4 regions of the Streptomyces sp. NPDC059861 genome follow, and region 4 is predicted to be linked to each of the others. Evidence: riboswitches for the same ligand, from Rfam matches in the RefSeq annotation. Region 4 holds a riboswitch; each other region holds the start of a gene.

Region 1 (7,033 bases), on a different contig from region 4:
GAGCAGTCCTCCAAGGCGACCGTCACCGGGGAATCGCTGTCCAAGGAGACCCACCCATGACCACCGCGGAATCCGCGTCCCCACCGCCGGAGCCCGCGCCCGGCGGCGCGTTCGACCTCGGCGCGCTGCTCGCCGAGCGCGGAGCCGAGCGCTACGACCTGCACGCCCGCTACCTCAACCACCAGCTGCCGCGCATGCTGCACACCATCGGCTTCGACAAGGTCTACGAGCGCGCCGAGGGCGCCCACTTCTGGGATGCGGACGGCAACGACTACCTGGACATGCTCGCCGGCTTCGGGGTGATGGGCCTGGGCCGCCACCACCCCGTCGTCCGCAAGGCGCTGCACGACGTCCTGGACGCACAGCTCGCCGACCTCACCCGGTTCGACTGCCAGCCGCTGCCCGGCCTGCTCGCCGAACGACTGCTGGCGCACAGCCCACACCTGGACCGGGTGTTCTTCGGCAACAGCGGGACGGAGGCGGTGGAGACCGCGCTGAAGTTCGCCCGGTTCGTGACCGGCAGGCCCAGGGTCCTGTACTGCGCGCACGCCTTCCACGGCCTGACCACCGGCTCGCTGTCAGTGAACGGTGAGGCGGGCTTCCGGGACGGCTTCGCCCCGCTGCTGCCCGACACCGCCGTACCGCTGGGCGACCTCGACGCCCTCGCACGGGAGGTGAAGAAGGGTGACGTCGCCGCGCTGATCGTGGAGCCGGTCCAGGGCAAGGGCGTGCACGAGGCCCCGCCCGGCTACCTGCGGGCCGCGCAGGACCTGCTGCACCGGCACAAGGCGCTCCTCATCGCCGACGAGGTGCAGACGGGCCTCGGCCGCACCGGCGACTTCTACGCCTACCAGCACGAGGAGGGCGTCGAACCGGATCTGGTCTGCGTGGCGAAGGCGCTCTCCGGCGGCTATGTGCCGGTGGGCGCCACGCTCGGCAAGGACTGGATCTTCAAGAAGGTCTACTCGTCGATGGACCGGGTGCTGGTCCACTCGGCCAGCTTCGGCTCCAACGCGCAGGCCATGGCGGCCGGGCTCGCGGTGCTCTCCGTCATGGAGAGCGAGCAGGTCGTCGCGGGCGTCCGGGCCACGGGCGAACTGCTCAGGTCCCGGCTCGCCGCGCTGGTCGACAAGTACGAGCTGCTCGCGGACGTGCGCGGCCGGGGGCTCATGATCGGCATCGAGTTCGGGCGGCCGCAGTCGCTGAAGCTGCGCAGCCGCTGGGCCGTGCTCCAGGCAGCCCGCAAGGGTCTCTTCGCGCAGATGGTCGTCGTGCCGCTGCTCCAGCGGCACCGGATCCTCACCCAGGTCTCCGGCGACCACCTGGAGGTGATCAAGCTGATCCCGCCGCTGATCATCGGGGAGCGGGAGGTGGACCGGTTCGTGGCGGCCTTCACGGATGTGATGGACGACGCGCACAGCGGGGGCGGGCTGGTGTGGGACTTCGGCAAGACGCTCGTGAAGCAGGCGGTGGCCAACCGCTGACGCGCCGGGTTGGCCGGTGGGATGGCGGGGTTTGCCTCTGAGGCAAGGAATTTGCCCCAGGGGCAAGAATCCGGCTGAATGGAGGCATGAACTCCTCCTCAGAGCTCGGGGCCGAAGCGGCCGGTGTGCTGCCGGTCGTCGCCCCGCAGCTCCGCGACCTGCGCCACCGCGCCTCCCTCACCCTGGAGGCCGCCGCACGTGCGGCCGGACTGTCGCCCGCCCATCTGTCCCGGCTGGAGACCGGGCAGCGCCAGCCCTCGCTGCCGATGCTGCTGGCGCTCGCCCGCATCTACAGTACGACCGTCTCGGAGCTGCTCGGCGAGACGGTCCCCGACCGGGACGCCGTGGTGCGCGCCGCCGACATGGAACCCACTGGCGCGGGCGGCTGGACGTACTGGCAGGCCGGTGCTTCCGGGCGGGGCATGCAGGCACTGCGGGTGCACGTGCCGCACGGCTCGCAGGGCGACGTCGTGCGGATGCACCCCGGTGAGGAGTGGCTGTACGTCCTCACCGGACGGCTGCGGCTGCGCCTCGGGGACGCCGCACACCGGCTCGGCCCGGGCGACAGCGCCCACTTCGACTCACTGACCCCGCACCGCATCGCCGCCCAGGACCCGGGCGGGGTCGACCTCCTCTTCGTCCACACCTTGCTGCAGAGCCCCACGGCCGCGATGTGCCTCGGCCCCGACACGGGAGACACGCCATGAGTGACCTCGAGCAGAAGATTCCCCGGGCCATCTGGGTCCGTCTGCTGATCTACATCGTGGCGGGGCACCTCTTCGCCGCCTTCCTCTACCTGCTGTTCGAGGTCGGGGCCAAGTAGGCGTCGGGGCCGGGCAAGGGCCCGGGGTCAGTCGAGCAGGCGCTCGCGCAGTCGCTCCCGGGTCTCGGGGGTGACGCCGAGCCCCTGTGTCAGGTAGGTGTCGACGTCGCCCCAGGTCTTCCCGATGGTCTCGAACGCCGCTGTCAGGTACTCGGCGCGCGCGTCGAAGAGCGGGCTGAGCAGCTCCATGACCTCCGGAGAGTAGGCCGAGGTCGAGCTGCTGTTGCGGTGCACCTTGTAGCGACGGTGCTTGGCGTTGGACTCCAGGTAGTCGGCGAGGATCGCCTCGCGCTCCACGCCCACCGCGAGCAGCGTGACGGCGATCGACAGGCCGGCGCGGTCCTTGCCCGCCGCGCAGTGCATCAGCGCGGGGACGCTGTCCTCGGCGAGCGCGTGCAGCACCTGGGAGTGCTCGGCGGTGCGCTCCTTGACGATCACGCGGTACGAGGTGATCATCCGGTCCGCCGCCTTGCCGTCGGCCAGGATCTCGCGCAGCTGCTCCACGTCGCCGTCCCGGACCATCTTCCAGAACTCTGCGCCGTCCGCCGGGTCCGTCAGCGGCAGGTTCACGTTGCGCACGCCCGGCAGCTCCACGTCCGGGCCCTCCAGCTTCTGGTCCGCGGCGTTGCGGAAGTCGAAGATCGTGTGCAGCCCCAGGGACGCCAGGAACGTGGCGTCCTCCGCGGTGGCGTGCGCGAGGTGGCCGCTGCGGAACAGCACTCCGTGCCGCACCCGGCGCCCGTCCACCGTCGGCAGTCCGCCCACGTCACGGAAGTTGCGCACTCCGGCCAGTTCGGGCTCGGTCGACGGCACCTGCTGCGTCACGGGGGCTCCCTCCCATCGGCCCCGCCGGCGCGGCTCGTCGACGGGCACGTCCTTGACGATACGACACGCGTTCCCGCGCGAATGAGGTGTCCACAGGTGGTCACCGGGAGTTGGAGCGGTTGTCCACGGGCCAGGCAGGTGGCTCCCCCGATCGGGTAACGGGCCGGGCGGAGTGGACGTCAGGAGGGTGAATGAAGGGGAACGGCGGCTTCTCGCTATATCTGCCCCTTCTGTCCTAATTAGCCATTTCCTTCCAACTCGCCGTGAAATGCGGAAACCTGGAGCAGGGTCACGTGAGCAGCGTCATATCCGTGACCGAGCGTCGTTCGTCATGTTCACGTAATTCACATGCCTTCAAGGGCGTTTATGGAATTCACACGCGCCCCAATGCACGGAGTGTGACCGGAATTCGGGCGAACGGATCACGAAAACGGCGTTCCGGTGGAACCTCTTGCTTGTCCCATTGCGTCTTGGTCGCTTACGTTCCACCCGATCCGGACGGACGCCGAATCCTGCCGCCGCCCGGTGCCCGCGCTAACTCACCCGTGTTCGGCAGGAGCGGGGGACCCACAGGTAGAACTGCCTGTTCCGGTCTCCGGAACGGCTTGGGGTAAAGCCGCGTCCCACACGCGGCCGGACATCTCCAGTCCGCACCCGACAGCTCACCTCGCAGGCACCGGAGAGGAATTCGCCATGCCCGCCAAGGGTAAGCACCGCCGTCCGAAGACCCAGCGCTTCACTCGCTCCATCGCCGTCGCCGGAACCGGTGGCGCCGCGCTCGCCCTTCCGCTGATGGGGGCCGCCGGCGCCCACGCCGCCACTCCCCAGTCCGCCGCGGAAAAGGCCGTCTCGTCGATCCCGACCCAGAAGACGGCCGTTCAGCAGCAGTCCGCCGAAAAGCAGTCCGCCGCCCAGGAGTCGGGTGCCCGGACGTATTCCGTGAGGGTGGGCGACTACCTCTCGAAGATCGCCGAAGAGCAGAATGTCAGCGGTGGCTGGCAGCGGCTCTACGAGGACAACCGGGAAGCGGTCGGCGAGAATCCCTCGCTCATCCACCCCGGCCTGAAGCTCGCGATAGGCGAGAAGGGCGAGGCGGGCGGCGACAAGCCGGCTTCCTCTTCCTCCGAGTCCTCCTCCGACTCCTCGGCCGAGTCGTCGGCGGCGAAGACGTCGCAGTCCTCGGACGAGTCCGAGCCGGCGGCGGAGGCTCCCGAGTCCGCCGCGGCCGAGGCCCCGGCCGCCGCCCAGGCCGCGGACTCCGCCGCCTCCACCGGCTTCACCGCCCCCGTGGACGGCGCCGGCATCGGCACCGCCTATCGCGTGGCGGGCAGCATGTGGTCCAGCGGCTACCACACCGGCGTCGACTTCGCCGCGGCGAGCGGCACCCCGCTCAAGGCGGTCGGCGAGGGCACGGTCGTCTCGGCGGGCTGGGCCGGCTCGTACGGAAACCAGGTCGTCATCAAGCTCGCCGACGGCTACTACGCCCAGTACGCCCACCTGTCCTCGCTCTCCGTCTCCAGCGGTCAGACCGTGACCGCGGGCCAGCAGATCGGCCTGTCGGGCTCGACCGGCAACTCCACCGGCCCGCACCTGCACTTCGAGATCCGCACCACGCCGGACTACGGCTCGGACGTCGACCCGGTCGCCTACCTCTCCTCCAAGGGCGTCTCGATCGGCTGACGCACGCGTCGCCCGCAGACCACCGAAGGCCGGATCCCATCCACGGGTCCGGCCTTCGGCGTCGGCGGTGCCGTCCTCGGCCATCAGGCCTTATTCCGCAATTGACCAATCCTTTGGCCGTGGCCTTTCTCACCGTCCGTCAACCCCTTCCTACGGTCGCGTAGGTCACATTCGAAGGGGAATCATGTCCCGACGTGGCAGACGATTCGAAGAGTGGCAGCAGATCAGTGATCGGGTCGTACGTGGCGGTGGGGGACAGCTTCACCGAGGGCGTCGGCGACCCCGGCCCCGACGGGGCGTTCGTCGGCTGGGCCGACCGGTTCGCCGTACTGCTCGCGGACCGCCGACCCGAGGGCGACTTCCAGTACACCAACCTCGCCGTGCGCGGCAGACTGCTCGACCAGATCGTGGCGGAGCAGGTCCCGAGGGCCGCCGAACTGGCGCCGGACCTGGCCTCGTTCTGCGCCGGCGGCAACGACATCATCCGGCCGGGCACCGACCCGGACGACGTGGCGGAGCGCTTCGAGCGTGGGGTCGCGGCGCTGACCGCCACCGTGGGCACCGTCCTGGTGACCACCGGCTTCGACACCCGGGGCGTCCCCCTGCTGAGGCATCTGCGCGGCAAGATCGCCACCTACAACGGGCATGTGCGGGCCATCGCCGACCGGTACGGCTGCCCGGTGCTCGACCTGTGGTCGCTCAAGTCCGTCCAGGACCGCCGAGCCTGGGACCACGACCGGCTGCACCTGTCGCCCGAGGGGCACACGCGTGTGGCGCTGCGTGCCGGTCAGGCCCTGCGCCTCGCCGTCCCCGCCGACCCGGAGCAGCCCTGGCCGCCGCTCCCGCCGCGCGGCGCCTTCGACGTGCGCCGGGACGACGTCCACTGGGCGCGTGAGTATCTGGTGCCGTGGATCGGCCGTCGGCTGCGGGGCGAATCGTCGGGCGACCATGTCACCGCCAAGGGCGTGCTGTCGCCGGACGACATCAAGATGCGGATCGCGTCGGTGGCTTGAGGGCCGCCCCGCGGCGACCTCGTGGTGCCGTGCCCAAAGCGGGCCGGTCCGGCTCCCGGCCGGTTCGGGCCGTGACGGGCGCGGACCACGGGATCATATGCCGCAAAGCAGGTGAAACGGGCGGACGGTCACTGCTGTTGGGTCGCCGGCACCTCTGTCAGCCCCAGTTCCCGGGCCAGCGCCTCGTCCACCCACTCCTGCGCACGCGCGCGTGACACGGCTCCCGCGTAGGACGTGATCTGCACGGCGAGCCCGTCGAGCAGGGCCGTCAGGCGCAGGGCCGCGCCCATGGGGTCGGGGCAGCGGAACTCGCCCGCCGCCACACCCTCGGCGATGACCTCGGCGATGGCCGCCTTCCAGCGCTTGTCGAGGTCCTGCGTGACCTCCCGCAGCGCGGGCTCGCGCGGCGCCGCCGCCCAGCCCTCGATCCACAGCCGCCAGCCCTTGGCCTGGCCCGTCGGCGCGTACCAGCGCACCGCCGACCGCAGCCGGCGCTGGGCCGTCGTGCGCCGGCCGAGCAGCTTGGAAAGGTGGGCGAGATCGTCCTCGGCCGCGTACGCGAACGCGGCGGCGACCAGCTTCTCCTTCGTGGAGAAGTGGTACAGCACCAGCGCGTTGCTCACGCCGAGCGCGGACGCGACATCGGCGATCCGCACCGCCGCCACGCCCCGCACCTCGATCTGTGCCACGGCGGCACGCAACAACTCCTCGCGCCGCTCCGCCACGCTCAACCGCACTCTCGCCACCCCGTCACCCTAACGGGCCACGTCCGGACGGCGGCCGGGCGGTGACCTCCCCGTCAGCGGTACGACCCGAAGCGCTCCGTGAGCAGCGGCAGCCGGTCACCGGCGAGGGCGTGCGCGGCCGCACGCGGCGTGCTCCCGTCGGCCTCCGCACGGGCCAGCACCAGGTCGGTCAGGGCGCGCATCGAGCGCCGCGTGTACGCGAACGCCTCCTGCGCGTCCGCGCCGATGTCGCCGAACAGCGTCCACCACCACCAGGCGTTCGTCCCCGAGTTGACCACCACGTCGGGCAGCACCGTGACCCCGCGCGCGGTGAGCAGTGCCTCCGCCTCGGGCACGACCGGCATGTTGGCGGCCTCGACGATCCAGCGGGCGGTGATCCGCTCCTGGTCCGCGGCGCCGATCGCGTACGAGACGGCGGCGGGCACCAGCACCTCGGCGTCGGTGGCCGGCCAGGCGTCGCCG
Region 2 (7,033 bases), on a different contig from region 4:
TCGCGCACCGTCTGGAAGACCGCCGCCGCGCCCAGGACCAGCGCGGTCAGACAGCACAGCAGGACGGTGGCGACCAGGCACTGCCACACCCACAGCCCGACGACGGGCTCCCGCTCGGGCCAGGCGGCGCGCACCAGCGTACGAGGGGCCGGTACGGCGGCCGCCAGAGCGACGACGCTCAGCAGGAGCAGGCAGACGGTCATGCCACGGGCTCCGGATCCTGGTCGGGAGTGGGGCGGCTTCGGGTCGGTGCTGGTCGGTGCGGTGCAGTGCGGTTCAGCGCAGTGTGGGCGGCCGACGCACCGTGGACCTCACGCCCGCGTCACGTGCTGCACGCCTCGCAAGCCCAGCCGCACGCACCCGCGTCACGCGCCACACGAGCCCGCGCCGCGCACCGCGCACACCGCCGCCAGTATGACGGTGACGGGCGGCCGGAGTCAGCGCCGAAGCCGTCGCTGTCGCGGAAACCTCACCCCGACACGACGCGTCCCGTGACCTCGCCGAGCCCCACGCGCACGCCGCCCGCGCCCGGAGCCCAGGCCGTCATCGTCACGACGTCGCCGTCCTCCAGGAACGTCCGCTTGCCGTCGGGCAGTTCGAGGGCGTCGCGGCCGTTCCAGGTCAGCTCCAGGAGTGAACCGCGTTCGCCCTCGCCCGGGCCGCTCACCGTGCCCGAGCCGTACAGGTCGCCGGTGCGCAGGGAGGCGCCGTTGACGGTCATGTGGGCGAGTTGCTGGGCCGCGGTCCAGTACATGGTGGAGAACGGGGGCTCCGCGACGACATGACCGTTGAGGGCGACGGAGATGCGCAGGTCGTAGCCGCCGGGCTCCTCCTCGGTGTCGTCCAGGTACGGCAGCAGGGGGTGGGTCCGCCCGGGCGGGGCCACCCTTGCCTCGTCCAGCGCGTCCAGCGGGGTGATCCACGCCGACACCGAGGTGGCGAAGGACTTGCCGAGGAACGGGCCGAGTGGGACGTACTCCCAGGCCTGGATGTCGCGGGCGGACCAGTCGTTGAGCAGGCACAGGCCGAACACGTGATCGCGGAAGCCGGACAGCGGCACGGGCGTGCCCATCGCCGAGGGGACGCCGACCACGAAGCCGACCTCGGCCTCGATGTCCAGTCGGACGGACGAACCGAAGACCGGCGCGGCGTCGGCCGGGGCCTTGCGCTGGCCGGAGGGGCGGATTACGTCGGTGCCGGAGACGACGACCGTGCCGGAGCGGCCGTGGTAACCGATCGGCAGATGCTTCCAGTTGGGCGTGAGGGAGTCCGCCGCGTCGGGGCGGAAGATCTGGCCGACGTTCCGGGCGTGGTTCTCGGAGGCGTAGAAGTCGACGTAGTCCGCGACCTCGAAGGGGAGGTGCAGGGTCACCGAGGCCAGGGGGTGCATCAGGGGCGCGAGGGACTCGCGGTGGGACGGCACGGTGACCCAGGCGGTCAGCGCGCGCCGGACGTCCGACCAGGTCGTGCGGCCCGCGGCGAGCAGCGGGTTGAGGGTCGGGCGGGCCAGCAGCTCGGCGTACGGGGAGCCGAGCGCCAGTGCGGCCGCGCCGGCGTCGAGGACGTGGTCGCCGAGGCGGACACCCACCGTCCGTTCGGCGGACCCGGCGGGTGAGAACACGCCGTACGGAAGGTTGTGCGGACCGAAGGGGTCGCCCTCGGGGACATCGAAGGGGGGCATGAGGTGCTGCCTCACTTTCGTACGCGCGGTCCATGCGGTCGCGGATCACGTTACGGCTGCGGCACCTGTCTTGGGCAGTGTCCGATAAGCGCGGAAGGTCCTGAATATCCCGAAAGGTCTATCGCGTCGACGCTTCGGAAACTCGTCCCGTCGATCCGTCACAACGACCGCCCCCGATCCGTCAGTGCGGTGAAAGCAAGCATCGCACCGGCCACTGACAACAGGAGGCGGCATCATGCAGGCACGGATGGCGAACCCGGCGTACGTCCTCCCGGGCGCGCTGAAGGGCATCGGGGCCCTCTTCCAGGCCATCGGGGAGAGCGGGCTGGACCAGGAGGTCGCGGAGCTCGTCGGGCTGCGGGTCAGTCAGATCAACGGCTGCGCCGCCTGCGTCCACGGACATGTGAACAATCTGCGCAAAGCGGGCGTGAGTGAGGAGCGCGTCGCCTCTATCGCCGCCTTGCGGCACGCGCCCTTCCACAGCGACGCCGTGCGCGCCGCGCTGACCCTCGCGGAGACGGTGACGCGGCTCGCGGACCGCTCGGAGGAGCCGGTTCCGGACGCGTTGTGGGACGAGGTCGCCGACCACTTCGACGAGAAGGAAGTGTCGGCGCTGATCCTGACCGTCGCGCTGACGAACATGTTCAACCGCGTCAACGCCACGATCAAGGAGCCGGCAGGCACCACGTGGGGGTGAAAAGCAGACAGTGGGAAGGTAGTTGGGAATGAACGGTGAGGGTGCGGTGTCCGTATTCTCTGATCATGGCCGCACCCACCGCATATGCCGCGCGCACCGAGTACGCGCGCACCGACTACGCCCTCATCGCCACCGACCTGGACGGAACGCTGCTCCGCGGCGACGACACGGTCTCCGACCGTTCGCTCGCCGCGCTCGCGCGGGTCTCGGCGGCCGGTGCCCGGCATCTGGTGGTGACCGGACGGCCGGCGCCGCGGGTGCGACCACTGCTGGAGGTCCTGGGCGGCGGGGGGCTCGCGGTGTGCGGGCAGGGCGCGCAGTTGTACGACGCCGGCGCGGACCGTCTGCTGTGGTCCGTCACGCTGGACCGGGAACTCGCGGAGACCGCGCTCGGCAAGATCGAGGCCGAGGTCGGCCAGGTGTACGCGGCCGTCGACCAGGACGGCGTCGACGGGCTCACCCTCATCGAGCCGGGGTATCTGATGCCGCACCCCACGTTGCCCGCGGTGCGCATCGATCGCCGCGACGACCTGTGGTGCGCGCCGATCAGCAAGGTGCTGCTGCGCCATCCGACGCTGTCCGACGACGAGTTGGCGGCGGTGGCCCGCATGGTGGTCGGCTCGCTCGCGACCGTCACCATGTCGGGGCCCGGGACGGTCGAGCTTCAGCCGTGCGGCGTCACCAAGGCGACGGGGCTGGCGCTGGCGGCACGGCATCTGGGCGTGAGTCCGGAACAGACCATCGCCTTCGGGGACATGCCCAACGACATCCCCATGTTCGACTGGGCCGCGCACGGCGTCGCCATGGCCAACGCCCACCCCGAGCTCAAGGCGGTGGCCGACGAGATCACCCTGTCGAACGAGGACGACGGCATCGCCGTCGTCCTCGAACGGTTGCTGGCCAGGACTCAGTACGCGCCGAAGACGTTGTCGATCGAGCCGTAGCGGTCGGCCGCGTAGTTGCAGGCGGCGGTGATGTTGGCGACCGGGTCGTACGGGTCGTACGCCGTGCCGGTCACGTGGTAGGCCGCGAAGGTGGGGTCGATGACCTGGAGCAGGCCCTTCGACGGGGTGCCCTTGGCGGCGTTGGAGTCCCAGTTGTTGATGGCGTTCGGGTTGCCGGACGACTCGCGCATGATGTTGCGGTGGATGCCGTTGTACGAGCCCGGGATCCCCTGCTGCGCCATGATGTCGAGCGACTGGCGGATCCAGCCGTCGAGGTTGTTCGGGTACGCCGTGACGGAGCTGACGGCCGTGGGCGTGGCGGCGGACGCGGTGGTCGCGCCGATGAGCGGCAGGGCGAGCAGGGCGGCGCCGGTGCCGGCGACGGCGAGCTTGCGAGCGATGCGGGCAGTACTGGTACGGCTCTGCTGACCGTTTGCAGTCATGGGGACTGTCCTCTCCGGTGCCTGCGAGGTGAGCTGTCGGGTTCGGGTTGGGAGGTGCCCGGCCGCCCTCTTGCGAGTGCGACTTCACCCCGAGCCGTTCCGGTGTGCCGTGGTGTGCGGCGTCCGGTCCGGCGGCTTACCTGGGTCCCCCGCTCCTGCCGTGCGGTGAGTGAGTCCGTCATGGGTGGCGCGGGCGGCGGCAGGATTCGGCGTTCCGCCCGACAGGCCGGGAACGTATGCGAGAGCACATGTCCGAAACAAGTGGTGGTTTCACATATCGCGGTATTTGATCTTCGAATCGCCTGTTTGCCGCCCTTGATCCTTTGCGGTCGAAAAGAGTCAACTCGGCCATGCGTCAAGGCGGATCGTCGCGTCCATGCAAGGGACTCGTGAAGGGGTGCGAGTGAGCCAACTCACGTGCGTGCAGAAGGATGGCAAATCGGGCAATAAGCCCAAGTCCTAGTTAACTGGCGGCCCGTGGAATGCGCTTCTCCCAGGTGCGGTGGAAGACCACCTCGGCACCGGAGGTGCAAATCACCTCATTTGAGGCCAAAAAGTCCTCTGCGGTGCAGGCGATCTCCGACTGCGTACGGATCGTGGTGTCCCAGGCGAGCTCCGGGCGGTGCAGCCGGATCGTCCAGTCCGAGCGGGCGCGGGCGGACAGCGGATCGTCCTCGCGGATGGCGTACGCCTCCAGCGCCTCCTCGGTGAGCTCCAGCCCGTCCGGGTACACGCGCGTGCCGCCGTGGCGTGGTTGGTCGACCTCCAGCCGCCACTCGCCCTTGGCGACGTCGCGCACGACCAGTCGCCCGGGGCGCGGTTCGTCGAGGGTGGCCGGGTGGGCGACGCCGAGCGGTTCGGACTGCTCCGGCTCCTCCAAGGTGAGCGGCGGGACCGTCGCACACGCGCGTACCGGCAGTTCGAGAGCGCTGCCGGACGGGTCCAGGGTGAAGCCGGCCGCGGAGTCCGGCTGGGGCCAGATCCAGGGCCAGTACGCGGAGGCGAGCGAGAGGCGGATGCGGTGGCCGGGCGGGAAGGCGTACCCGATGCCGCTGAGCTCGAAGGTGACGTCCTCGGTGGCCCCCGGGGTCCACGGCACGACCCGGTCGCGTCCCTCGCGCGCGGAGAGGTCCATCACCCCCCGCGTCACCAGCGTCGAAGAGCTGTCCGGCGCCACGTCGCAGACGCGCGCGACCACCTGCCCGCTCGGCACCTCCGAAGCCAGCCGCAGTCGCACCCGCGGCCGCCCCAGCACCCACGTCTCCTCCGGCACCGCGAACTCGAAGCTCGCCCCGCGCGCGTCCTCCTCCCGTTGGTCCGGCGGCAGGTCGGCCTCGTTGCCGATCGGGAGGAAGCGCCCCGCGTCGACGCCCGTGTGCTGGGGTGACCGGACGAGTACGGGCTCGCCCCGGAGGGCGTACGTGGCCGTCGTCACGTGGGGTGAGGGCCAGGCGGGCTCACCGACCCAGCGGCCGGGCAGCGTCTCGTACCCCGTCGCCGGGGGATGCGCGTCCATGACGTACGAGCGCAACAGGGGCTCGGACATCACGCCGGTGTCCCTGCCCTTCAGCCAGTGGTCCCACCAGCGCAGGGTCTCCTGGAGGAAGCCGATCGCCGGGCCGGGCGGCAAGGCGCGGTCGGGGTAGTGGTGCGACCAGGGCCCGATCAGGCCGCGGACGCGGTCGGACGGGAGGTGCTCGACCAGACGGAGCACGGTGTCGCGGTACGGGTCGTGCCAGCCGCCCACCGCGAGCACGGCGGCGTCGACGGCGCCGTGGTCCTCGCGGACGCGGTCGTGCCGCCGGTGGTGGTCGCGCACCTGGTGGTCGAGCCAGGTGTGGACGAAGGGCTCGACCTCTTCGAGGCGCCGCAGCCACATGTCCCGCCAGGCGTCGCCGACGTACCGCGGATCGGGCGGGCGGCAGACGAAGGCGAGCATGGTCGCCGCCCACGCGTGCATGTCCACCGCGAGAACGGAACCTCCCATGTGGTGCGCGTCGTTGTCGTAACGGTCGCCCGGGGAGCAGACGGTGACGATCGCCTTGAGCGGTTCGGGAGCGAGCGCCGCGATCCGGAGGGAGTTGAAGCCGCCCCAGGAGATGCCGAACATGCCCACCTTGCCGTCGCACCACGCTTGCGCGGCCAGCCAGTGCACCACCTCGACACCGTCCGCCAGCTCCGTCGCCGAGTACTCGTCCGTCGGCATGCCCTCGCTGTTGCCGTGCCCGCGCACGTCGACGCGGACGGAGGCGTAGCCGTGGCCGGCGTACCAGGGGTGACGCTGGTGGTCGCGGGGCGCGGTCCAGTCGGTGAGGCGGTACGGGAGGTACTCCAGAAGGGCCGGTACGGGCTCGTCGGTGATCGGGCGCCATACGCGCGCGTACAACCGGCTTCCGTCGGGCAGCGGGATACGGAGGTCCTCGTGAGTCGTCTCGTAGGGGAAGGACGTACGGATGTGCATGAGCGTGACCCCAGGTACGGCTTCAGTGGACCGGGTGCTTCGTGCGGCGCGGCCGGCGCGCGGCGGCCGTCACCGCCGGGCCGGCGGTGCGGCGCGTCGCCCGCGGCGTGCTCGCGGACTCCGCCATGTGCTCGCGTCCGGCCAGGTGACGACGGCCGGTGGCGTACCGGGCCAGGCTCTCGGGGCCGGTGTCGACGGCGGTGCGGAGCAAGGGGCACCTCTTCCGGCTAAGTCGATAAATACGTGCTCATATCAGGTGATCAAAAACATACCCGCCGTGATCCGATACCGCCTGAGGTGTAACGGTGGGCGGCCTCGGTGATCGAAACGTGACCGGATACGCTGACTTGAGTGAAGGCAGCGACCTATCGACATTCCGCGTAATCGCCAGTGGACACCAGCAGACAGGAGACCCCTCGTGACCGTCGTCGGGCCGTTCGGGCTGAGCGTGCGGGACCAGGCTCTGGAAGCCGATGTCCAGGCCGGATTGGCTGCTGTCGAGGAAGGGTTGCTCGAAGCCACCAAGAGCGAGGTCCCGTTCATCACGGAGGCCGCGCAGCATCTGGTGCGGGCCGGCGGGAAGCGGTTCCGGCCGCTGCTCGTGATGCTGGCCGCCCGGTTCGGTGACCCGTACGCACCCGGAATCGTGCCCTCCGCCGTGGTCGTGGAGCTGACGCACCTCGCGACGCTCTACCACGACGACGTGATGGACGAGGCCGAGGTACGGCGCGGGGTGCCGAGCGCGAACGTCCGCTGGGGCAACTCCGTCGCCGTCCTCACCGGTGACTTCCTGTTCGCCCGCGCCTC
Region 3 (7,033 bases), on a different contig from region 4:
GCGGTGGTGCCCGGCTGCCGCCTCTGGCCAAGGGCGGCGGTGGGGAGCCGGTCACCTGGTGGAGGACGCTAAACCCGGGCGTGTCGGCACCGTGACGTCTTGTGCGGAAGTGACGTCGGGGGACCAGCGGGTGACCGTATGTGATCGGGCGCGCGATTCGCGGTCGTCGCCTTCACGCGGTGCGATGACCGATGCGGCGATTCCGGGGCGGGAGGGGGCGCGGTGGTGCTATGAGGCGCATATATGCAGTCGCCGTGGGCGGCCCGGCGTCGGCAGGCCCGGTGTCGGGCGGCCCGGGACCTCCTGATTAGGCTCCGGCCCCATGGACGTACTCATCCACCTCTTCGTCGGCCTGCACATCATCGGCATCGCCTCCCTCCTCGGTGGTTTCCTCACCCAGATGAAGGCGATGGGCCAGGGCACCGCACGATTCGTCCCGGCGATGCTGCACGGCGCCCTGACCATGCTGGTCACCGGCGTGATCCTGGTCGGCCTGAACCAGGCGGACGACCAGCCCGTCAACAACATCAAGATCGGCGTGAAACTGGCGCTGCTGATCGTGATCCTCGGCCTCGTCTACGTGAAACGGGACGACGAGAAGGTGGACAAGGGCATGTTCGCGCTGGTGGGGCTGCTGACCACGGCGAACGTCTTCATCGCCGTGCTCTGGACCTGACGCACCGCCCCACGCGCGCGTGCCACGGAAACCGCCGCACGCGCGCGTGCCCTTCGATCGCCTCTCCGACCGCCTCGCGGCGCCGGTGTCAGGCCGGGCGGACGACGCTGTGGATGGAGGACTCGCCGTCGTAGTAGACGGACTCCTCGCGGACGTACGCGCCGGGCTTCGGGGCGTGGATCATCATGCCGTTGCCGATGTACAGGCCGACGTGGGTGATGTCGTCGTAGAAGAAGATCAGGTCGCCCGGCCGGGCGGCGGCGACGGAGACCGTCGTCCCGGAGTCGACCTGGTCGTAGGTGGTGCGCGGGAGGGTGACGCCGGCGGCCTTCCAGGCGGCCTGGGTGAGGCCGGAGCAGTCGTAGGACTCGGGGCCGGTCGCGCCCCAGACGTACGGCTTGCCGATCTGGGCGCGGGCGAAGGCGAGCGCCTTCTCCGCCTTGGTGCCGTACCCGGAGTCCGACGCGGACTCACCGGAGCCGGACTCGTTGCCCGTGCCGGCCGAGGAGTCGGCGTTCGAGGACTCCTGCTCCCGCTGCGCCGCCTCCTGGCGCCGCTGCTCCTGCTCCTGCTGCCGGGCGAGCTCGGCGGCCTTGCGCTCGGCCTCCTCCTGCTTCTTCTTCTCGATCGCCGCGAGGCGGGCCTTCTCCTCGGCGGTCAGATCCGACAGCAGTGCCCGCGCGTCGGCGAGCTTCTTCTGGACGGTGGCCTTGGCCGACTGCAGATCGCTCTGCGACTCGGTGAGCGTCTCCAGACTCTGAGCGGCCTCCTGGCGCTTCTTCATCGTCGCCGACTGCTCGGTGAAGTACTCGTCGACCGCGCCCTTCTGGCGGCTGGTCAGACGGCCCGTCAGCTGGTTCTGGTCGAAGTAGTCCTGCGGGGAGTCGGCGAGCAGGAAGGTGGCGGTGTCGGGGACGGAGGCCCCGGAGCGGTACTGGGCGGCGGCGTACGTCCCCAGCTCCTCACGCGCCTCGTTCAGCTTCTGTGCGCGCTGGGCCACGTCGTCCAGGAGAGCGTCGACGCGCTTGCGCTGCTTCGAGGTCTTCTCCTTGGCCGCGTTGTACTTCTCGGTCGCCGACTCCGCCTGGCGGTAGAGATCGCCGACCTTCTTCTCGACCTCCTCGAGGCTCGGCTTGTCGTCGGCCGAGGGCTCGGCGTTGGCGGTCTGGGAGAGCAGGGCCACGGAGGTCAGGGCAGCGGTGGCGAGGGCCGGTGTGCGTATGCCTGCCACCCGTGCGCCGGAGGGGCGCGACTTGCGGTGCGACGCCAAAGGAGGCGACTCCTTCCATCTGCCGCCTACCGGGTTAGCTGTCGGGTTCGGGCGGGTGGTTCGGAAGGGTTGCCCTACGGCCCGCTCCCTGAAGGGATTTGGGCCGATTCACCCCAAGTTCGGTGGGTCCCCGGCTCCGGCTGCCTTGGGCGCATCGGACTCGGCGGAGGCCGCGCGGCCCGGCGACGTTCGCCGGTAAGAGTCGTGCGGCCTGTCCGGCACGGTAGCCAACTCGTGTGGCCCGTGTGAAGGTTGATGGGCGATATGCCCGATACATTTTCGTGACCTTCGGTCAGTGGTCACGCCCCGCGTGAGAGCGTGTTCGGACGGTGAGCGCCTGGTCAGCGCCGGGGCCGGGCGATGACGGGCCGGGACCCGCAAGATCGTCCGCTTGCGTCTCCCGCCTTCCCCGGGCGCCTGCCCGGGCCGTGATCGCGGGCTCCTCCGCAAGATCGCCGGCCTTTCGTGGCCGGTATGTTCTCGGGGCGGGAGCGGGTTGTCAGTGGGGCGCCCTAGACTCGGAGAGCGATGAGCAGCCTCTTTGATGACAGCTTCCTGGCGGACCTCCAGGCCCCACGGGCCCACGAGGAGCCTCCGCCGCCGCCCGAGGACGATCACGCTCCGGATGCGCTTCCGGACGATCTGTTCGGCGGGAAGTTCGACGTGCCCCCGGACCGGGACGCCTACTACCGCGACGGCGCCCCGCGCCCCGCCCTGGACGCCGCCGTGCTCCTGGAGGGGCTGAACGACAACCAGCGCGCCGCCGTCGTCCACTCCGGCTCCCCGCTGCTCATCGTCGCCGGCGCCGGCTCCGGCAAGACACGTGTCCTCACCCACCGCATCGCCCACCTCCTCGCCGAGCGCGGGGTGCACCCGGGCCAGATCCTCGCGATCACCTTCACCAACAAGGCCGCGGGCGAGATGAAGGAGCGCGTCGAGCACCTGGTCGGCCCCCGGGCGAACGCGATGTGGGTGATGACCTTCCACAGCGCCTGCGTGCGCATCCTGCGCCGGGAGTCCAAGAAGCTCGGCTTCACCTCGTCCTTCTCGATCTACGACGCCGCCGACAGCAAGCGCCTGATGTCCCTGGTCTGCCGCGACCTGGACCTCGACCCCAAGCGCTTCCCGCCCAAGTCCTTCAGCGCCAAGATCAGCAACCTCAAGAACGAGCTGATCGACGAGGAGGACTTCGCCGCCCAGGCCACCGACGGCTTCGAGAAGACCCTCGCCCAGGCGTACGCGCTGTACCAGTCGCGCCTGCGCGAGGCGAACGCCCTCGACTTCGACGACCTGATCATGACGACGGTCAACCTGCTCCGCGCCTTCCCGGACGTCGCCGAGCACTACCGCCGCCGCTTCCGGCATGTCCTGGTCGACGAGTACCAGGACACCAACCACGCCCAGTACGCCCTCGTGCGCGAACTCGTCGGCACCGGCGAGCGTGCCGCTGAGGACGTCGACGTACCGCCCGGCCAGGACGACCTGCCGCCCGCCGAGCTGTGCGTGGTGGGCGACGCCGACCAGTCGATCTACGCCTTCCGCGGCGCGACCATCCGCAACATCCTCCAGTTCGAGGAGGACTACCCGAACGCGACGACGATCCTGCTGGAGCAGAACTACCGCTCCACCCAGACGATCCTCACCGCCGCCAACGCCGTCATCGAGCGCAACGAGTCCCGCCGCCCCAAGAACCTGTGGACCAACGCGGGCGCGGGCGCGCGCATCACCGGCTACGTCGCCGACACCGAGCACGACGAGGCACAGTTCGTCGCCGACGAGATAGACCGACTCACGGACGCCGGCGACGCGAAGGCGGGCGACGTCGCGGTCTTCTACCGTACGAACGCCCAGTCCCGTGTCTTCGAAGAGATCTTCATCCGCGTTGGTCTGCCCTACAAGGTCGTCGGCGGCGTCCGCTTCTACGAGCGCAAGGAGGTCAGGGACGTCCTGGCCTACCTGCGGGTGCTGGCCAACCCGGAGGACTCGGTCCCGCTGCGCCGGATCCTCAACGTCCCCAAGCGGGGCATCGGCGACCGCGCGGAAGCCATGATCGACGCGCTCTCCCAGCGCGAGAAGATCAGCTTCCCCCAGGCGCTCAAGCGGGTCGATGAGGCGTACGGCATGGCCGCACGCTCCACGAACGCCGTCAAGCGCTTCAACACGCTGATGGAGGACCTTCGCACGATCGTGGACTCCGGCGCCGGCCCGGCGACGATCCTGGAGGCCGTACTCGAACGCACGGGCTACCTCTCCGAGTTGCAGACCTCCACCGACCCCCAGGACGAGACCCGGATCGAGAACCTCCAGGAACTCGCCGCCGTCGCCCTGGAGTTCGAGCAGGAGCGCTCGGAGGGTGAGGCGGGGACCCTGGCCGACTTCCTGGAGCAGGTCGCGCTGGTCGCCGACTCCGACCAGATCCCCGACGAGGAGGACGGTGACGGCGTCATCACGCTGATGACCCTGCACACCGCCAAGGGCCTGGAGTTCCCGGTCGTCTTCCTCACCGGCATGGAGGACGGCGTCTTCCCGCACATGCGCGCCCTCGGCCAGACCAAGGAGCTGGAGGAGGAGCGGCGGCTCGCGTACGTCGGCATCACCCGCGCGCGGGAGCGGCTGTACCTCACGCGGTCCGTGATGCGCAGCGCCTGGGGCCAGCCGCAGTACAACCCGCCGTCCCGCTTCCTGGAGGAGATCCCCGGGGCGCACCTGGACTGGAAGCGCACGGGTGCCCCGGCCGCCCCCGCGGGCCCGGTCTCGGGCGTGGCGGCCTCCCTGTCCTCGTCCCGCTCGCGCTCCTCGGCGTCGGGTGCGTCGGGATTCGCCACCCGGCGGACGGCCGAACAGCCGGTGGTCGCGCTGGCGGTGGGGGACCGGGTCACGCACGACCAGTTCGGGCTCGGCACCGTCGTCGCGGTGAAGGGCACGGGTGGGAACGCCGAGGCGACGATCGACTTCGGAGACACGAAGCCGAAGCGGTTGCTGCTGCGGTACGCGCCCGTGGAGAAGCTGTAGCCGTACGGACCGGGCCCGGGGGTTCCGTCACGGAACACCCGCCCGTCCGCGCGGGGCGCGTTACGAGGGGTCGATCCCGTGGCTGCGCAGCCAGGACAGCGGGTCGATCGCCGCGCCGCCCCCGGGGCGCACCTCGAAGTGCAGGTGCGGGCCGGTCGAGTTGCCGGAGTTGCCGGAGTACGCGATCGCGTCGCCGGCCTTGACGGTCGTACCGGAGGCGACCTGGTAGCTGGAGAGGTGGCAGTACCACGTCTCCGTGCCGTCCATCGCCGTCACGATCATCATGTTGCCGTACGCGCTGTTGTACTCCGTACGGACCGTGCCGTCCGTCGCGGCCATCACCGTCGTGCCGTACGCGACGGGGAAGTCGATGCCGGTGTGCACGGACATCCAGTTGATGCCGGACTGGCCGTAGTAGGCGCTGAGCCCGTGCTGCGCGACCGGCAGTGCGAACTTCGGGCGCAGCCGCTCCTTGCGGGCCGCCTCCTCCGCCGCCCGCTTCTTCTCGGCCGCCTGCTGCGCCTTGAGGTCGATGCGCTCCTGCGTGCGGCTGACGCGGTCGCCGAAGTCGTCCGCCTCGGCGGTGAGGCTCGTGAGCTGGGTGTCCAGCTGGTTGTTGGCGGCGGATGGTTTCACCGCCTGGGCGTCCGCTGCCGTCGTCGTGGTGGCGTCCTGCTCGTCCCCGGTGAAGGTACCGACCGAGGCGGCGGCGATACCCGCCACGCCCATCACACACGCCGAGGGCACGGCGACGGTCAGCAGCGCGGACCGCTTGGCGGGCGTGCGGCGACGGGAGCGGGACCCGCTGCGGCCGGCCGCCCGGCCGGCCGGGACGGGGGTGACCTCCTCCTGGTCGTCGAGGAGGACGGGGGCCGCGGACTTCTCGCCGCTGCTGTCGGGGTCGCCGTGGCCGGCTTCACCGAGGTCGACCTGCTCGAACGTCGCGGTCGCCAGCTGGTCGAAGGGCACGGCGTTCTGGTCGAAGTCGTTGTTCTGCTGGGTGAACTCGCCGGTGTGCTGGTCGAATTCGCCGGTGTGCTGGTCGAACGATCCGGCCTGCCGGGGGAAGGGCTCGGACTGCTGGGGGAACGACTCGGCCTGGTGGTGGAAGGCCTCGGCGTGCTGCTCGAAGTTCTCAGGGGTCTGACCGGTGTTGCCCTGGCCGCCGTCGGAGTTCCACTGCGTGGCGTCGTAGGCGCCGGTGTCGAAGACCTGCGTGCCCCATTCCCATTGCTGGGTCCGGTCGGCCGGGCCGCCCTGCTCGGGCTGGAGCCACGCGCTCGCGTCCCACTGACCGCTGGCGTCTACCGCGCCGGCCTGCGGCGGGATGAGGGGGAGCTGATGGTGGTCGCCGCCGGCCCAGGTGGTCGCGTCGTAGGCACCGGTGTCGTAGGCGGCCTGGTGCTGTGCCGCGTACGTGTCGTAGGTGACCGTGTGATGGCCGCCGGTGGACCACTGGGAGGCGTCGTACGTGCCGGTGCCGTGACCGCTTCCCGCGAGGTCGCCGAAGAGCGGGTCGGCCTCGAAGGTCGTGGTGGCGGTCGGGGCGTTCGGAGCGGGGTGGCCGCCGGTGTCGAATCCGTTGGCGGGATAGGCGGCATATGTGGTGAAGTCGCCGTACTGGGCTTCCTGGGTGCCGTACGGCGCGTAGTGCGCCGAGGCGGCTTCGGAAGCCGGGGCCGGGGTGGTCATGGACCCCGACGGGGGACGGTCGTTCACCAACTTCTCTTTCGCCTCGACAACAGGGGCTGGCAGAGCAGTGCGGCGACTGTACCCGGCGGTACGCGGGCACGACAATCTTCTGCAGGTTTCGCGCGCGCAGGAAACGGGCATTCGGCCGTGTTTCGGGGGACTGCGGGCACGGCTTTGGGGCTGTGTTCGAAGATTGTTCGATGCCGACGGCTGTGCCGAGGCCATGAGTTGGCTGTGTTCGCCCGTGGCGGTCAGGTGGCCGGGGGATGGCCGGCCGGGGCCGCTGGGTGGCGCGCGGGTAACTGGACGGAGACTGGCGCGCGGGTAACTGGGCGGAACACCGGCGTGGATGGTCAGGCCACGGTGAGACCGCCGTCGTGGGC
Region 4 (7,033 bases):
ACCGGTCTGGCTCCCGCCGCCGCGGGTGCGGCGCTGGCGGCGCTGCGTCTGCTGCGCGGTGAGCCGGACCGGGCGGCGCGGGCGCGCGCGGTGGCGGGCGAACTGCACACCCGGCTGACGGCTCTGGGCCTGGCGGCGGTACGGCCGGACGCCGCGGTCGTCTCCGTGCGCGCGCCGTCCCCGGAGAGCGCCGTGCGCTGGGCGGCCGACTGCCGCGCCGAGGGGCTCGCCGTGGGCTGCTTCCGACCTCCCTCCGTGCCCGACGGCATCTCCCGGCTGCGGCTGACGGCCCGCGCGGACCTCTCCGGGGACCAGATCGAACGCGCTGTACGAGTCATCGGCGACACGCGACCATGAGTCGGCGGACCACGGCCGTGCATCGCGCTGTTCGGAACTGATCAGAAGTGATCCGACCCAATCAGGGTGGGTCGAATGCGAAAGCCAGCAGGACCTGTCAGAGGTGAGCCGTGAACCCCGCCCAGCTCTCGGGGGAGAAGAGCAGCGCGGGTCCGGCCGGGTCCTTGGAGTCGCGTACGGCGAGCAGACCGGCCCACGGGCCCAGGGCCGGCCGGGCTGTCTCGACGCAGTTGTTGGCGCCGGTGCTGTAGCTGCTGCGCAGCCAGTGCACACCGAGCAGTTGCGTGCTGGAAGGTACGTTCCGAGGCAGTGCGGTCATGGTGCCTCCTTACACGCCGTCACCTATCCCGGCGATGTAGTCCAACGATTCCTCGGGCGAAAGGGCGTGGAACTGAAGGGCGTTGAAGGCCTCGGTGTAGGCCTCTACGTCTTCTTTCCTTTCGAGGTAGAGGCTACTCGTCAAGTGGTCTAGAACCACAACATCCAGATCAGAAGTGCTCGAAAATGAGAAGATAACGAAAGGGCCGGTGATACCGATGTGCGCCCCCGCGGCGAAGGGCAGCACCTGGAGCCGCACCTGGGGCAGGCGGGCGGCCGCCACGAGCCGCTCCAGCTGGCGCGCCATCACCTCCTGGCCGCCGACCTCCCGGCGCAGCACCGCCTCGTCGAGCACCGCGCTCAGCACCAGCGGAGGGTGCGAACGGAGCACGTCCTGCCTGGCCAGACGTACCTCCACCAGGGCGTCCAGGCGGCTCTCGTCCAGGCCCTCGACCGCGGCGCGGGTCACGGCGCGGGCGTACTCGGGGGTCTGGAGCAGGCCCGGGACGACGGAGGTCTCCAGTGTGCGCATGGCGCCGGCCTGCGACTCCAGACTGATGAAGTCCCGGTAGGTGGGCGGCAGCACCCCCTTGTAGGCGTGCCACCAGTGGTCACGGCCGTGGCCGTCGCCGGAGCCCGCCAACGCCAGAAGGAGATCTCCGAGTTGGGCGTCGTCAACCCCGTAGGCATCCAGGAGTAACCGCACATCGGCCGGTTTCACGCCGCTGGCGCCGGTCTCGATCCGGCTCACTTTCGACTGGTGCCATCCCACCAGCCGGGCCGCCTCACCGCTTGTGAGGCCCGCGCGGCCTCGCAGTGTGCGTAATTCGGCGCCCAGTTTCCGGCGGCGCACCGCGGGACCGTGCTGCATGGGCTACTCCTTACTCCTTCCGAGCCGCCCAAATACGCTCTGCCGTCGCAGAGTTCACCGCTTCGAGCGACAGATATATGCATATCTTGGTGGATCGCCACCGCTACCGGGCTTTGAGTGGCAGTCTGGCGAAGAAGCACCAGTCCGGGACCGTACTCGAACCATCCGCTCCGTGTCGGACTGCGGTCCCGTGGGAAAGGGACGACGTCGCCATGGCAGACCATCTGGAAGCATCCGTCACTCTGCCGAGCGATCCCGCCTCGGTCTCCACCGCCCGCACCTACGTGGTCAGCACCCTGGCGGAATGGGGCCTGCCACCGGAGACCGAGGCGGCCGACACGATCAGGCTCATCATCTCCGAACTCGCCACCAACGCCGTCCAGCACACCCTCGGTCAGTCACCCACCTTCACGGTCGCGATGCAGCTCGACCGCGACGAGCAGCTCCGCATCGGGGTGACCGACAGTCACCCACGCTTCCCCAAGCGGCTCCCGGCCGCCGTTCAGCAGGACAACGGCCGCGGCATGGTCATCATCCGCTGGCTCACCGCCGAGTGCGGAGGCCGTCTCAGAGTCCGCCCGACCCGCGAGGGTGGCAAGACGGTCTCCATCGAACTGCCCTGGACGGTACCGGTGCGCCCGGCCCGCCTGGCGGGCCGACAGGAGCCGTAGCCCACCGGGGGGCGAGCCGCCGTGCCGGAGCGGGCGGGGCGGGGAGCCGGTGTCGCCGGGTCCGTCGTGGGGTGGCGTCAGGTCGGGCGGGGCTGCCGGGCCTGGGCGAAGGCGCCGCGGAGGAGGGCGCGGAAGACGTCCGCCGCCGGGGTCGTCCCGCCGGTGCGGTGGGCGAACGAGGTCGTGCGGCGCAGCTCGCCCGCCGACAGCGGGCGCATCCCACCGGCGTGACCGCCGTGCGCGCCACCACCTCCGGTACGACCGCCACCCCGAGCCCCGCGCTCACGAGCGCGCACACGACGGCGTACCCCGGCGTGGCGACCAGTACCGGGGGGCGCCGTCCCGGCGCGTGCCAGCGCCGCCTCCCCCCTGCCGGGCGGGGTGGTCCGGCGCCACGCCGCTCAACGGCTGCCCGGCCGGCTCGGCCGGCGGCAGCCGCGAGCCCCTCGCGGCCGAGGGCGTGGCCGCCATGCCGGGCGCGGACTTCACCGTCTCGTACGCAACGCGTTGATCTCCCGCCGGGTCGGCGTGGCGTGCGCGCCGGGGATCGCGGGCGGGCTGCTGCCGCACACCGCCCGCCCGTGGCCGGCGTCGCGGCCGTTCTCGCCGCCGTGCCCGCGCTGTTCCGGGCCCTCCAGCCGGCCGGCCGCGCACCTACGTGCTCTTTCTCGGGCTCCGGGCCCTGTGGGCCGTACGACGGCCCTGTACCGCCGCCGGCGGGGAGCCGACCCCGGCCGCCGTGCACCCCGCTGTGCCAGGGCTTCGTCACCAACGCCCCGAACCCCAAGGCGCCGGTGACCTTCCTCAGCCTGCTGCCGCAGTTCGTCCCGGCAGGCGCCCCGGCACTGCCGCGCACCCTGCTGCGGGCGCTGATCATCGTGGCCCTCGCCCCTGGTGTGGTTCCCGGCGGTGGCCCTGCTGGTGGACCGTCTCGGCCACTGGCTGCGCAGGCCGGGCGCCGCCCGTGCCCTGGACAGCGTCACGGGCGCCGCGCTGACGGTCCTCGGCGCGACCCTGCTGTCCGAGTCGGTCCGAGTCCGTGTCACGGGCGGGGCGGCGGCGTCCCCTCCGGGCGCCGCCACCGCCACCCGAGGGTCACTTCACCCGGCCGTACCAGACGCTCTTGGTCCAGATCTTCTGGAGCCTCACCACGTCCCCGGTCTTCGGGGCGTGCCAGATCTTCCCCTTCCCGGCGTAGATCCCCACGTGGTACACGTTCGACCCCGAGTGGAAGAACACGAGGTCACCGGCCTTGCGGCTCTTGGCCCCGACGTGGCGGGTCTTGTTGTACTGCTGGGCGGCCGTGCGGGGCAGCTTCTTGCCCGCCTTCTTGAACGAGTACAGCGTCAGCCCGGAGCAGTCGAACCTGCGCGGCCCGGTGGCGCCCCACCTGTACGGGGAGCCCTTCTTCGAGGCGGCGATCTGGAGTGCCTTCGTCGCCGGTGTGGCGGCCGCGGCCTCCGAGGCGAAGCCCGGAGCAACGACGGAGCCGCCCACCGCGGCGAGGGTGAGGGCCGAGGCCGTACCAGCGCGGGCCATCAGCGACGGGACACGATTGAGCGCGGTCATGCGCAACCCTTCGTCAGCCGCCTGTGAAGGATGACCTGTCGGATTCGGGCTGGCGAAGTTGCCCGGCCGCGTTGCCACGGCTTCACCCCAAGGGACGCTCGGAGATTGCGCTCCGGCGACCCGTCGTGCTCGGGTCCTCCACTCCTGCCGATCCACTCCTGTCGACCGGTCATCCGGGCGGCGGCAGGACTCGGCGTCCGCCCGGACCGCCCCGCCGCGGCGGCGGGGGCTTGTCGTCAGTCAGGGATCTTGACTCACGGAAGTCCGAAAATCCCAACGCAATCGGGGATTTGTGGCGTTACTCACCACTCACCCGTTCGGGTGGACAGCCTCCTGTGCGAACGGGTGTCAAGGGCGCCACGCGACCCCGGACCAGCGAGGGAAGGTCTCATTCCGCCCCGGAGCAGCCCTCGTTGCGCAACCGCAAGGGCCCCGAGAAAGGGGGTGAAGGTCATCCGGACGGCGGTAGCCCTTTTGGTCCGTTTCAACTCCCGCCCGCACATTCCGTCATGACTCCCGGCGGTCCGAGGCGACGGCGGGTGGATCAGCCCTGCCGCAACTGTCGGAGCGCGGTGCAACGGGGACACGCGCCGCGCGGCGTTCACCGTCCAGCACGCGCAGCGCCCGCGCGAGGATTCGTGCGGGGAGTTCGCTCTCGCCCCGCCGGTGCATCGGCGTGAGTGCGTCGCGCGGTTCGACGGCCCTGCGCACCAGCGCCTGAGCGGCGCGCTGTCCACGATAGGTGTCGTCGGCGCACGCCGGGTCGAGATGCTCGAAGAGGCCCTGCACGTCCTTGCGGTGCGGGACGATCCGGTGGATCAGGCAGCATCTCGCCCAGCCGGGTGCGCGGCCCCGCCGACTCCGCGCCCTGAATGCCCAGATCACCGGCCTGACCCTCGAGGGGCCCGCACAGCACCCGCTGACCGGCCGTCACCCGCGTGCCGGGCAGCGTGAAGAGGCCGTGCGCCCCGTCCGCCGCAGCGGGGCGCACGGCCTGCTCGTGGTCAGCCCGCCGGTGCGGGCTCCCGCTCGGCCGCGGACTGCTTCGCCACCCCGGTACGGGACTTCAGCGCACTGCCCAGCAGCACCGCGCCGAGCCCGATCGCGGCCCACCAGATGAGGGTCAGCGCCGGGCCGAGCGCCGCCGCGCCGTCGAAGTACGACACCGAGCGCAGCAGCGTCGTCCCCGCGCCCGGCGGCAACCACTGGCCGATCGCCCCGGCCGGCTCGGGCAGCATCTGCGGCGCCGACCCCGCACCGGAGAACGGGTTGCCGAACAGCATCAGCGTGCCCGCGGCGATGCCGATCCCGGCATGGCCCAGGAGTGCGGCGAGCCCGGCGACCGCGCTGCTCACCGCCAGCGTCGACAGCCCGAGGACGGCGGCCTCGGCCCACCAGTCGCCGGTGAGGACCCCCAGCCAGCTGTGCGCGATCGCGGCCGCGATGACGCCGACCAGCGCGGACGCGCCCACCAGCGCGGTCACCGCCCGGATCCCGCGCAGCCCCCGCACGGAGACGGCCGCGCCCGCCGCGATCCCGGCCAGCGCCAGCGGCAGCACGCTCGCGGCGAGTGCGGCGCCCCGCGGGTCGCTCTCGGGAGCGGCCACCACGTCCACGGTGCGGGGCCGGGCGCCCTCGGCGGACATCGCCTGCTGGAGCAGCTGCGCGACCACCGGGCTCGCGGCCGACGCGGTCAGCAGCTCGGGACCCTGGGCGGTGACGACGATCGCGCCGTACACCGTCCGGTCCTCGACGGCCTCGCGGGCCGCGGTCTCGTCGGCGTAGCGGTGGATCTCGAAAGCGCCTTGATGCCGTGCCAGCTGCTGCTGGATCTGCACGGTGGCGGTGGCCGGGCCCGCGACACCGAGCGGCAGGTCGTGCGGCGCGGTGCGGGCGGCCGGCCAGGCGAAGGCCCACAGTGCCAGTGCCGCAACGAGCGGCACGAGGACGACGACCGCGACGACGTGCCGGGGTCCGGGGCGGGTGGAGTGCGTGCCGGGTGTGGACATGGGTTCCCCCTCGGGTGGGCGTCCAAAAAAGAAGGATCGTTCGTTTTAGACTCCGGACCACCGTGCGCCGAAGCGTGGGCGGTTGTCAAGAAAGAATGTTCGTTCTACATTGGGATCATGGCTCGTGTATCCCAGGAACACCTCGACGCCCGGCGCCGGCAGATCCTCGACGGCGCCGCCGTCTGCTTCGCCCGCAACGGGTTCCATGCCACGTCGATGCAGGACGTGCTCAAGGAGGTGAATCTCTCTGCGGGTGCCGTCTACCGCTACTTCAGCGGCAAGGAGGAACTGATCGCCGCGATCGTCGGCGAGGTGCTCGGGTCGGTCCACCAGGCCTTCGCGGAGGCGGCCCGGCAGAGCCCGCCCGCGCCGCCGGACGAGCTCGTCGCGGCGGTCCTCGGCCGGACGCTCGCCGCTCGGGAGAATCTGACGGTCGACGGGCGGCCGGCTTTTCCGCGACTCGTCATCCAGGTGTGGGCGGAGACGCTGCGCAACGAGGAACTGGCGGCCGTGCTGCGCGAGGGGTACGGCTCGGTGCGCGGGGCCTGGGCGCGGATCGTGGAGAGCTACCAGAACGCCGGGATGATGGATGCGGACGTCACCCCCGACGACGTGGCCCGCACGATGATCGCCTCGGTGATGGGCTTCCTCGCGCAGCAGTCCCTTTTCGGGCCCGTGCCCGTCGAGGTCCTCCGTGACGGACTGCGGGCGCTGACGAGCATGCGGGACGAGGGGGCCGCGACTCGTGGGTCACAGCTTGGTTAACGTGCGCGAAACGCGTGCCGACTAACCTGCCCCTCCACGCCGTCGGGGACCTTGCCGGTGGCCGCGGCAGCCGGGCCCCGCACGGTCCGGAGCGAGGAGGTGAGGTGGGACGTGCAACTTACCCCGCACGAGCAGGAGAGGCTGCTGATCCACGTGGCGGCCGACGTGGCGGAGAAGCGCCGCGCCCGCGGGCTGAGGCTGAATCACCCCGAGGCCGTCGCCCTCATCACCTCGCACATCCTCGAAGGCGCACGTGACGGCCGCTCGGTCGCCGAACTCATGGCCTCCGGACGCGAACTGCTCACCCGGGACGACGTCATGGAGGGCATCCCCGAGATGATCCACGACGTGCAGGTCGAGGCGACCTTCCCGGACGGCACCAAACTCGTCACCGTCCACGACCCGATCGTGTGAGGCGGCCTCGATGATCCCAGGAGAGATCCTCTTCGCCGACGGCCCGATTGCGTACAACC

Evidence for each region. A riboswitch is a leader RNA that binds a small molecule or an ion and turns the genes downstream of it on or off. The one in region 4 is predicted to bind cyclic di-AMP.
Region 1: it holds a riboswitch for cyclic di-AMP, as region 4 does, so the genes downstream of both, ACFV6X_RS25335 (peptidoglycan DD-metalloendopeptidase family protein) here and ACFV6X_RS19900 (C40 family peptidase) in region 4, are expected to answer to the same signal.
Region 2: it holds a riboswitch for cyclic di-AMP, as region 4 does, so the genes downstream of both, ACFV6X_RS14895 (transglycosylase SLT domain-containing protein) here and ACFV6X_RS19900 (C40 family peptidase) in region 4, are expected to answer to the same signal.
Region 3: it holds a riboswitch for cyclic di-AMP, as region 4 does, so the genes downstream of both, ACFV6X_RS11045 (NlpC/P60 family protein) here and ACFV6X_RS19900 (C40 family peptidase) in region 4, are expected to answer to the same signal.

What each region holds. Positions count from the first base shown of each region.
Region 1 covers NZ_JBHWJQ010000031.1:98,549-105,581, reverse strand. Annotated here, with positions in the region: gene dxs (1-deoxy-D-xylulose-5-phosphate synthase) at 1-60, shown strand, start outside; gene ACFV6X_RS25355 (aspartate aminotransferase family protein) at 57-1,484, shown strand; gene ACFV6X_RS25350 (helix-turn-helix domain-containing protein) at 1,571-2,191, shown strand; gene ACFV6X_RS25345 (DUF6126 family protein) at 2,188-2,307, shown strand; gene ACFV6X_RS25340 (tyrosine-protein phosphatase) at 2,335-3,132, opposite strand; cyclic di-AMP (ydaO/yuaA leader) riboswitch at 3,626-3,821, shown strand; gene ACFV6X_RS25335 (peptidoglycan DD-metalloendopeptidase family protein) at 3,826-4,812, shown strand; gene ACFV6X_RS25330 (SGNH/GDSL hydrolase family protein) at 5,040-5,825, shown strand; gene ACFV6X_RS25325 (TetR/AcrR family transcriptional regulator) at 5,954-6,571, opposite strand; gene ACFV6X_RS25320 (Glu/Leu/Phe/Val dehydrogenase dimerization domain-containing protein) at 6,625-7,033, opposite strand, start outside.
Region 2 covers NZ_JBHWJQ010000014.1:19,331-26,363, reverse strand. Annotated here, with positions in the region: gene ACFV6X_RS14915 (M56 family metallopeptidase) at 1-203, opposite strand, end outside; gene fahA (fumarylacetoacetase) at 470-1,681, opposite strand; gene ACFV6X_RS14905 (carboxymuconolactone decarboxylase family protein) at 1,917-2,378, shown strand; gene ACFV6X_RS14900 (HAD family hydrolase) at 2,444-3,322, shown strand; gene ACFV6X_RS14895 (transglycosylase SLT domain-containing protein) at 3,286-3,765, opposite strand; cyclic di-AMP (ydaO/yuaA leader) riboswitch at 3,769-3,951, opposite strand; gene ACFV6X_RS14890 (CocE/NonD family hydrolase) at 4,229-6,226, opposite strand; gene ACFV6X_RS14885 (hypothetical protein) at 6,249-6,437, opposite strand; gene ACFV6X_RS14880 (polyprenyl synthetase family protein) at 6,645-7,033, shown strand, end outside.
Region 3 covers NZ_JBHWJQ010000009.1:145,103-152,135, reverse strand. Annotated here, with positions in the region: gene ACFV6X_RS11050 (hypothetical protein) at 323-676, shown strand; gene ACFV6X_RS11045 (NlpC/P60 family protein) at 765-1,946, opposite strand; cyclic di-AMP (ydaO/yuaA leader) riboswitch at 1,954-2,108, opposite strand; gene pcrA (DNA helicase PcrA) at 2,475-4,958, shown strand; gene ACFV6X_RS11035 (M23 family metallopeptidase) at 5,019-6,677, opposite strand; gene ACFV6X_RS11030 (esterase/lipase family protein) at 7,004-7,033, opposite strand, start outside.
Region 4 covers NZ_JBHWJQ010000021.1:68,801-75,833, reverse strand. Annotated here, with positions in the region: gene ACFV6X_RS19930 (8-amino-7-oxononanoate synthase) at 1-357, shown strand, start outside; gene ACFV6X_RS19925 (DUF397 domain-containing protein) at 455-676, opposite strand; gene ACFV6X_RS19920 (helix-turn-helix domain-containing protein) at 686-1,546, opposite strand; gene ACFV6X_RS19915 (ATP-binding protein) at 1,759-2,217, shown strand; gene ACFV6X_RS19910 (hypothetical protein) at 2,295-2,435, opposite strand; partial or broken gene ACFV6X_RS19905 (LysE family translocator) at 2,687-3,240, shown strand; gene ACFV6X_RS19900 (C40 family peptidase) at 3,313-3,786, opposite strand; cyclic di-AMP (ydaO/yuaA leader) riboswitch at 3,790-3,992, opposite strand; gene ACFV6X_RS19895 (hypothetical protein) at 4,294-4,608, opposite strand; gene ACFV6X_RS19890 (ABC transporter permease) at 4,791-5,795, opposite strand; gene ACFV6X_RS19885 (TetR/AcrR family transcriptional regulator) at 5,913-6,560, shown strand; gene ACFV6X_RS19880 (urease subunit gamma) at 6,672-6,974, shown strand; gene ACFV6X_RS19875 (urease subunit beta) at 6,985-7,033, shown strand, end outside.